One region of the Idiomarina sp. OT37-5b genome, then DNA from elsewhere that is predicted to be linked to it. Evidence: predicted binding sites of a transcription regulator. Region 1 holds the regulator's gene; each other region holds the start of a gene.
What was found. The regulator NrdR, encoded in region 1, represses ribonucleotide reductase genes. The targets are predictions, from matches to a motif close to AAACACNANATNTNGTGTTT.
Positions count from the first base shown of each region.

Region 1 (3,281 bases):
CATCGGCGTAAGCAGCGTAGATTTCGTCGAGGCGGGTTAATGCCTGTTTCACGTCAGCGACGGCCTCTTCTACGGTTTCTTTAACGGTTTTGGCTTCATCCAGTTGCGGCTCTTGCGGCAGGTAACCAATTTGAATACCGGCTAATGGGCGCGCTTCGCCTTCGTAATCCTGATCGACGCCGGCCATGATTCGCAGCAGCGTTGATTTACCGGCGCCGTTGAGGCCTAACACACCGATTTTGGCACCTGGGAAAAACGACAGTGAAATGTCTTTTAGAATGGTTTTTTTAGGGGGAACAACTTTGCTCACCCGTGACATGGAATATATATATTGCGCCATGCGACGAACAATCCTTGATTTGGTTTAAAGAGTTGCCGATAGTTTAAAGCCAAATGGCCCAAATGCCCAAATTTGTTTGTTGTTACAAACTAGGCATTACGGGTGGTTTTAGGTTAAAATGGCGGCACTCTGGGCGTATGCCCCAAGTCAAATAGGTAAAGTGGGAGCCGTAATGCAAAAATCGCAACAAAATATCGCCGAGTTTGATGCTGAACTGTGGGACGCAATGAGCAAGGAAGTAGAGCGTCAGGAACAGCACATCGAACTGATCGCCTCAGAAAACTACACCAGCCCGCGGGTACTGGAAGCTCAAGGTTCCCAGCTTACTAACAAGTACGCCGAAGGCTATCCGCACAAACGTTATTACGGCGGTTGCGAGTACGTCGATATCGTTGAAGATTTAGCCATTGAGCGCGCCAAAGCGTTGTTCGGTGCGAAATACGCGAACGTACAACCGCATTCGGGATCGCAAGCCAATACGGCCGCGTTCATGGCGTTGATGGAAGCCGGTGATACCTTCCTTGGTATGAGCCTGGCGCACGGTGGTCACTTGACGCACGGTGCCGGCGTTAACTTCTCGGGTAAACTTTATAATGCGGTGCAGTACGGTTTATCGGAAGAAACCGGCGAAATCGACTATGCGGAAGTTGAACGTCTGGCGCAAGAGCACAAACCTAAAGTGATTGTAGCCGGGTTCTCGGCTTACTCGGGTATTGTTGATTGGCAGCGTTTCCGTGAAATCGCCGATCAAGTGGGGGCTTACTTGTTGGTCGATATGGCACACGTAGCGGGTCTGGTTGCGGCAGGTGTTTACCCAAGCCCGATTCCATTCGCTGACGTGGTGACCACAACCACGCACAAAACCCTTGCCGGTCCGCGCAGTGGGTTGATCCTGTCAGGTAAAGATGATGAAAAGCTGCACAAGAAATTAAACAGTGCGGTGTTTCCTGGTAACCAGGGTGGCCCGTTAATGCACGTCATCGCCGCTAAAGCGGTTGCGTTTAAAGAAGCGCTGCAGCCAGAATTTAAAGCTTATCAGGAACAAGTTCTGAAAAACGCCAACACCATGGTGAAAACACTGCAAAGCCGTGGCTATAAAATTGTCTCTAACGGTACTCAGAACCATTTGTTCCTGGTTGACCTGATTGACAAAGACATTACCGGTAAAGACGCCGATGCTGCCTTGGGCCGTGCCTTTATTACCGTGAACAAGAACGCGGTTCCTAATGACCCACGTTCGCCGTTTGTGACGTCAGGTCTGCGCCTGGGGACGCCGGCGATTACCCGCCGCGGTTTCAAAGAAGCGGAAGCCGAACAGGTAGCGAACTGGATTTGCGACGTGTTAGACGACATTAACAACGAAGCAACCATTGAGAAGGTTCGCGAACAGGTGAAAGCCCTGTGTGCGAACTTCCCAGTGTATCAATAACGCATGATCGGAATTGGATCGTTAAGTTAACCGGAGAGCATCGATGCATTGTCCTTTTTGTGGCACCCAAGACACCAAAGTGATTGATTCGCGATTGGTGGCGGATGGCGCATCGGTGCGCCGTCGGCGCGAATGTAATCACTGCAAAGAGCGTTTTACCACGTTCGAAACCGCTGAATTAATTATGCCGCGAGTGATTAAATCCGACGGCAGCCGTGAACCGTTTAACGAGGATAAATTGCGTAACGGTTTGTTACGGGCATTGGAAAAACGCCCTGTCAGTCTGGAACTGATGGAACAAGCCATTAACAAAATTAAATCAGCGATCCGGGCGACCGGTGAACGTGAAATCAGTAGCGATTTCATCGGTAATCAAGTGATGGATAATTTAAAGCAAATCGATAAAGTGGCCTATGTGCGCTTTGCCTCGGTTTACCGTTCATTCGAAGACATCCGCGAATTTGGCGAGGAGATCGCCCGTCTTAATGACTGATCCTACCCAAGTAATCATTGATCATCAGATGATGCACCGGGCGTTGCAGCTCGGTCGCCGGGGCATGTTAACGACGGCCCCAAACCCTGCGGTCGGTTGTGTCATCACACAGCAGCAAAAAATCATCGGCGAAGGCTGGCATCAGCGTGCGGGTCAACCCCATGCGGAAGTGCATGCGATAGCCGCAGCGGCTGGACAAACTAAAGGCGCTACCGCTTACGTCACGCTCGAACCTTGCAGCCATTTTGGCCGCACGCCGCCCTGTGTTAATGCGTTGATTGATGCTGGTGTTGCGCGGGTGGTGGTGGCAATGGAAGATCCCAATCCGCAGGTGGCGGGCAAGGGCATTGCCCGCTTACGCGAAGCAGGTATCGACGTAGAGGTTGGTATTCTGGAGCAAGCGGCACGCGCACTTAATCCGGGTTTTATTCACCGCATGACCACGCAGTTACCCTGGTTGCGTTTAAAAATGGCTGCTTCACTGGATGCCCGCACGGCATTGGCTAACGGCGAAAGCCAGTGGATCACGTCGCCGCAGGCGCGTGCCGACGTGCAGTATTGGCGGGCGCATGCCGACGCGATTCTAACCGGTGCCGATACAGTGCTGGCTGATAATCCGCGTTTAACCGTGCGTGCCGAGCAGTGGCCGGCCTCAAGGCCGTTACCGGATCCACTCAAACAACCGGTGCGTATTATCATTGATGGACAAAACCGTATTCACGATCAACTGGCTTTGTTTGAACAACCCGGGCCGGTCTGGCTGGTTCGTCATGAAGAAGCCGATGCCAGCCGCCACAGCCATTGTCACCAGGTGATAGTGCGGCGTACCGCGAATGGCAACGTGGATTTGCATGACATGATGCTGGAGCTGGCGCTACGTGAGATTAATCTGATCTGGACGGAGTGCGGTGCCCGACTGGCTGGCGCGCTTTGTGATGCAGGTTTAGTGAATGAAGTTTATTTATACCAATCCAATCAGTTGCTTGGTTCGGATGCCCGGGGCGTGGTCGATTTGACGT
Region 1 covers NZ_CP027188.1:1,961,527-1,964,807, reverse strand. Annotated here, with positions in the region: gene ettA (energy-dependent translational throttle protein EttA) at 1-340, opposite strand, end outside; gene glyA (serine hydroxymethyltransferase) at 513-1,769, shown strand; gene nrdR (transcriptional regulator NrdR) at 1,813-2,262, shown strand; gene ribD (bifunctional diaminohydroxyphosphoribosylaminopyrimidine deaminase/5-amino-6-(5-phosphoribosylamino)uracil reductase RibD) at 2,255-3,281, shown strand, end outside.

Region 2 (3,281 bases), 1.1 Mb from region 1:
AAATTGATCAACGATAGGTAACCATCCGTGGTCAGCTTTTCATCCAGGTTCAAGTGCAGTGCCGAGCCGCCGTCGAGGTAGTCAATTAACTCCTTGCCGTGCAGAATAAATTTATCCAGGGCGTTGGTTTGCTCGTCTTCAACCACATAAAAATAGGAGTTATAACAGTCGCGTGTCACCTGATAACCGTCTGCTTTGTCCCATTTTGAATTTTTCACACCAAGGTTTTCAGCCGGCACAAACTCGGTGTTAAACAGATAGCCATAGGTCAGTTTCGCCTGTTTGTTGGCATCATAAATGACCTTCAAATGCTGCTGAACAAAACGTTTATAGGCGTCGTTGTTACCCACCGTAATGCCCTGCGATTCGGCAGCTTCCGCCATACCGTTAATGCCAATCGTTAAGAACTGTTTATCGAGACTGATGAAGCCCGCATCATAAACGGTAAGTAACCCTGCACCTTTGTATTCTTCCATCATTGCCCGGTATGCAACCTGATATTTATGAATTTTCTGTACTTCGGTTTCCAGATCGCGGCCATCCTGAACCAGACGATTCATGTTGATGGTAATGACATTGATCGACCCGGTCGCGACACCTCCGGCACCCAGGGTGTAGGAAAACGTGTTATCACTGATTTCATTCCGCAAACGGCAACACGATGCCAGTGAGTCTGCGTTATCTGACAAGTAAATAAAGAATGAGCTGCCCTGCGAAAGTTCCGCTGCCATTTTTTTAGCAAACGTCTGGTCTTTACACTGGCCATTGTCCGTTAACATTGCCACGGTCACGACCGGGAACGTCAGAATGGTTTTCTCGCGTTCCTTGTTAAACCAGTCGAGGAAAAAGTCCTGCAATGCACTAACCGACTCCCACTGTGGCTTGGTAAAGTCGGCAGGAAACACAAAATCGCCAAACATCGATTCAAAATAATGCTTATCGTAAATGGAAATATTCCAGAATACGCTTTGATACCCTCGTGCTGCGGCGGGTTGATTCAGAGCATAAACCACATGCTGAAGATGATTAGCAATTTCGTGGCGATGTGTGGCTAAGTAGTTGTCGCCGTAATCTTTGCGGGCAAAATAGTCAAAATAGGTAAGAAACTCGACCGTCGCAACGGCACCGGCAAACTGCGAGCTGACCGCGAACACAAAGTTCACGAAGGTACCGCAAAAGGATTCCAGATGCTTCGGCGCCTGCGATTCGCCCCCGAGCTTAGTGAGTCCGTCACGCAAAAATGGGTACATGGTGACCGAAACACAATAGGGTTTTAGGCTGGTTTCATCGTGCACGTAGATTTCATGATCTTCAATTTGACGAACGTACTCTCTGGCCAGGTCTTCATCGAATAACTCAGCAATCTTATTACTGACCTGTTTGCGGTTAACCTGGACAAAAAAGTCCTTCATTAATTCGGCTTCCAAGGTGGCAATGTTCTTTTGCGTGACATTGGCGTTGGCGTCCATCTTTGAACCGTCAGCCGCATTCTGGGCGTGCAGGTAGTCGTTAATAAAATTAACTTTGCCGGTGACTTGCTGTTCGGTTAAGCGCAACATAATTATTCTCCTTATTGAAACGCAACATTCAGCACTTGCTGGTTGCGCAAATCATAAAACTTCTGATTTGTTGTAGGGCTGTCGAGCCCGCCGAGTTCTTTCACCCAGGGGCCGGTTTTTAGAAAATCCAGGTGCTCACGCAGTTGAATGGACACGTTGTCATAGCCCGTATACAAGCAGGTTTTTATTCCCCGACGGCGAGCCAGCTTCAGACACGCCTTCAGCATCTCAGGCCGCCATTCTCCGCCCATAAACGCCAAACAGGTAATAAACCCCTGGTAACGATTAAGTTGCTGCGCCAGATAATCCAGGGTTAACTCCAGACCGGAACCGACGGCCCAGGTATCGGCACTGTGGCAGCCTTTACACCCAACAGGGCAGCCGGTCATGGTATAAGCCAAAGACACCTCGCCAGGGACTTCCTGAAAGACCACTTCCTCGCTACAGTAACGAAACAACGCATCGCGCATAAAACACCATATATAGTTATTAAACTTCTTATTAGCACTAGATATTGTGTTTAAGGCTAATCTGTTTTTGGGCTTTTGCGTTGATCAGTGTCAACGATTCATGAGGCTATTGCTTACTGTTTGAATTCCCTGAGTTTTCTTAGAGAGGGTTAATTTAACCCTGTCGGTAAAATAAACCCCAACCAGTATGGTAGGAATCACCTAGACTCATAAAAATTAGTTTTATTTCATAAGGTTAACTATTGGCCTGTTAATTGCTCTAGAGAAGTGCACACATTTTTAGCGCTACAACAAAAGCAATTAAAGGAGGTCGTGAATGGCCGGGTATCGTAAGTTATGGTGGATACTCATTTGTATCCTCGCTATTACCTTTGGCATTTTGGGGTACTTTGGTAAAGAAGTTTATCGTGAGGCTCCCCCTATCCCTGATCAGTTTGTTACCCCGCAAGGCAAGATTATCGCCACGGAGGATAGTATTCTGGACGGGCAAACCGCATGGCAGTCTGTGGGCGGCATGCAGTTGGGCTCTATTTGGGGCCACGGCGCGTATCAGGCGCCCGACTGGACAGCCGATTGGTTGCATCGCGAGTTGATCGCCTGGTTAGAAATTCGCGCGCAGGAAGTCTTCAATCAACCCTATGACTCTCTGACAGGCGCTCAGCAAAACCAGCTGCAGTATGAACTGAAGCAAGAGTATCGTACCAATACTTACGATAAAGACAGCAACCGCGTGATCTTGAGTGATCGCCGGGTACAAGCCATTGAGCAGACCGCAGATTATTATTCACGCCTGTTCAGCGATGACCCTGAGCTTCGCCCTACCCGTGTCAGCTACGCGATGAAGGAAAACACGTTACCTTCGGCAGAACGCCGCGCGGTAATGACCGATTTCTTCTTTTGGACCGCATGGGCAGCCGCAACCGAACGCCCGGATGCAGACGTTACCTACACCAACAACTGGCCTCATGAGCAGTTAATCGACAACGTTCCGAGCGCAGAGAACATCATCTGGTCGATCGTCAGTGTGATTTTGCTGATTGCTGGTGTTGGCGGATTGATTTGGGGCTGGGCATTCCTGCGTAATCACGACGAGGACGACCCCGCCGCACCCAAAGAAGACCCGTTAACCAAGATTAAACTGACGCCATCGCAAAAAGCCTTAGGTAAATACTTATTTATCGTTGTCGCACTGTTCTCACTGCAAGTATTACTGGGTGGCTTTACCGCGCACTATACGGTTGAAGGCCAGGAG
Region 2 covers NZ_CP027188.1:126,329-129,609, reverse strand. Annotated here, with positions in the region: gene nrdD (anaerobic ribonucleoside-triphosphate reductase) at 1-1,559, opposite strand, end outside; gene nrdG (anaerobic ribonucleoside-triphosphate reductase activating protein) at 1,571-2,029, opposite strand; gene C5610_RS00590 (nitric-oxide reductase large subunit) at 2,346-3,281, shown strand, end outside.
Region 2: nrdG (anaerobic ribonucleoside-triphosphate reductase activating protein) is a predicted target of NrdR. The motif match lies at 2,062-2,081, and genes of this name have one in related genera.

Region 3 (3,281 bases), 560 kb from region 1:
TAGTCCAACAGGCTGTCGAGAGCTCGTACGGCGAGGTCAGCCAGCTCTTCAAAATCTTCGAGCTTTTCGATCTTACCCAGGTTAAAGGCAGACAGGGTACACAGTGCGATTTCACCTTCTTCGTCATTAACGTGACGTAAAGGCTTAGTCGGCAGTGCGATTTCCAGGCATAAATTGCTTTGACGCACCGGCGCCACTTTCGAGTCGAATGGACTGTGCGTGTTGCAGTGGTCAACGTTTTGCACGTAAATGCGGCCGGTACTGGCGCGCTCCTGCATAAAGAGACTGAATAACTCAATCGCTTTAATGCGCTTCTTACGAATGCTTTCGTCCTGCTCATATTGCACGTACAGGCGCTCAAACTGATCCTGATCTTCGAAGAAGGCATCGTACAGACCCGGAACATCGGATGGGCTGAACAGCGTGATGTAATCGTCTTTGATCAAGCGCTGATACATCAGACGGTTAAACTGTACGCCATAGTCCAGGTGACGAACACGGTTTTCTTCAACACCACGGTTGTTTTTCAGTACCAGCAGACTTTCCACTTCGAGGTGCCAAAGTGGGTAGAACAGGGTGGCGGCACCACCGCGAACACCGCCTTGAGAGCAGCTTTTAACCGCTGTCTGGAAGTACTTATAAAACGGAATACAACCGGTGTGAAAGGCTTCGCCATTGCGAATTGGGCTACCCAGAGCGCGGATACGACCGGCGTTAATACCAATACCGGCGCGCTGTGAAACGTATTTAACGATGGCACTGGCCGTCGCGTTAATGGAGTCGAGGCTGTCGCCGGTTTCAATCAGAACGCACGATGAGAATTGCCGTGTTGGAGTACGAACACCTGACATGATGGGCGTCGGTAACGAAATCTTAAAGGTCGACGTAGCGTCGTAAAAACGCTTGATGTACTCCATCCGCGTTGCTTTAGGGTAGTTGGCAAACAAGCATGCGGCGACCAGAATATAGAGGAACTGAGCGCTCTCGTAGATGTCACCGGTAACACGGTTCTGCACCAGGTACTTGTTTTCCAACTGCTTCACCGCGGCGTAGGAAAAGTTCATGTCACGCCAGTGATCAATGATCTCATCCATCTGGTCGAACTCCTGCTCGCTGTAATCGTCCAGCAAGTGCTCGTCGTAGCGGTGTTCCGCAACCATTTTTTTGACGTGATCATACAGGCGCGGTGGCTCAAATTTGCCATACGCACGTTTACGCAGGTGGAAGATGGCCAGCCGAGCCGCCATATATTGGTAGTCCGGCGCCTCTTCGGAGATCAAATCCGCCGCTGCTTTAATGATAGTTTCGTGAATGTCCTCAGTCTTGATGCCGTCGTAAAACTGAATATGGGACTTAATTTCGACTTGAGATGCAGACACATTATGAAGGCCTTCTGCTGCCCACATGATGACACGGTGGATCTTATCGAGGTTTAAAGGTTCGCGTTGACCACTGCGTTTGGTGACGAATAGTTGATCGTTCATTTTAGCGCCGACTCTTATCTATTTGTTATATAAGTGTAGCCACAAGATATTGTGTAAAAAACCTTCTGATTAACGAATGAACACAATATCTAGGGGTGAAGGATTACTCAGTATGCTAGAAGTAACGTCCCCTGTGATCAAGTCAATTTACGTCAAAATAATAAGAAATTTATGTTGCAAAATGCGATAGATTCTCACAACGCTTAAGCTACTTGCGTTTGCGCCGGGGACAGTGGCATATAATTTTTTTGTCTGTAAATTTGCTTTCTTAGTCGCAGCAATTCTATAGCGATTGTGTCAATGCGTCAGCGACGGAAAGTATGCGTAATAATTGCTGCGGCGTTTCAATGGTGTAATCGGCACCCCAACGCTGCGGTTGGTCTTCATCACTGATGTAACCATAGGCAGCAAGTACCGTTGCCATGCCCGCATTTACGCCTGCTTGAATGTCACGTTCGGCGTCGCCGACGTACAGGCAACTGTGAGCATGAACACCTAATTGTTCGGCCGCATGCAGCAGGGGTTCCGGAGAAGGCTTGGCTACCGGTAACGTATCGCCGCCGACCACCACCTCAATGTGAGCGAATTCCGGGTAGTGAGGCAGCAACCTGTGGGTTAGTGCAATCGGCTTGTTGGTGACTATCGCCACTTTAATATCGGCCTCCTGCAGGGCGGCCAGCAGTTCCGCAATACCGTCGTAAGGGCGGGTATGGGTGGCAATGTTGTCGTGATAATAGCTTAAAAACTGTTGCCGTAGTTGCGGCAGCAACTGCTCCTGCGAGGCGGCAATGTCGTCGGCAAAGACTAAATTCAGCAGCCCGCGGGAGCCGTGCGAGGCATACGGCGTAAACCGCTCAGCCGGCACCGCCGGACGTTGATGCAAATGACAGACATGATTTAACGCCGCACCGAGATCTGGTGCTGTATCCAGCAGCGTACCGTCGAGGTCGAATAATACCGCGGCTACCGGTTTGTTGTCCTGGTTACGCATGGTTGCCCACCGTCAGCGTAGGTTTTGTTAAGGCAATAATGTAGTTGACATCAACATCCTGAGCACTGAGTTTAAAACCTTGTAACGGATGATAGACGATACCGTTCATGGCCTGCGCCTGCAGTCCTGCTGCATCGGTCATTGCCAGGAGTTCCGACGGCTTAATAAAGCGTTGATGATCATGGGTGCCTTTTGGCACCCAGCGCAGTATATGCTCGGCAGCTACAATACCCAGCAACCAGCTTTTTACGTTACGGTTTAGGGTTGAGAAAAACACCGTGCCCCCCGGTTTTACCATGGCTGCACAGGCTTTCACAATCGAGCCCGGGTCGGGCACGTGTTCAAGCATTTCCAGGCAGGTGACAACGTCAAAGTGCTGGGGATGCTGGCTGGCGAATTGCTCTGCTGAAATGCATTGATAGTCTATGTTTAATTGACTCTCAAGCGCATGCAGGCGTGCTACTTCCAGTGATTGCTCAGCCAGGTCAATGCCCTGGGCGTTAGCACCGCGTTGCGCCATGCCCTCGGTCAGTAAGCCACCGCCACAGCCAACGTCGACGACCTTCTTAGCAAACAGCCCGTTGACGTGCTGCTCGATAAAGTCCAACCGTAACGGGTTGATTTTGTGCAGTGGTTTAAATTCACCCTCCGGATCCCACCAGCGCGATGCAAGCGCAGAAAACTTATCGATTTCGCCAGGGTCAACATTCTGAGTGTTTGAAAAATGGTCGTTTTGGGTCATGAGTGCAAGCGCTGAGCGCTACCTTATGCATCGAATCATGGTGCATAGCATACCGCAGCGCTGG
Region 3 covers NZ_CP027188.1:1,405,249-1,408,529, reverse strand. Annotated here, with positions in the region: gene nrdA (class 1a ribonucleoside-diphosphate reductase subunit alpha) at 1-1,484, opposite strand, end outside; gene C5610_RS06550 (HAD family hydrolase) at 1,768-2,475, opposite strand; gene ubiG (bifunctional 2-polyprenyl-6-hydroxyphenol methylase/3-demethylubiquinol 3-O-methyltransferase UbiG) at 2,468-3,217, opposite strand.
Region 3: nrdA (class 1a ribonucleoside-diphosphate reductase subunit alpha) is a predicted target of NrdR. The motif match lies at 1,522-1,541, and genes of this name have one in related genera.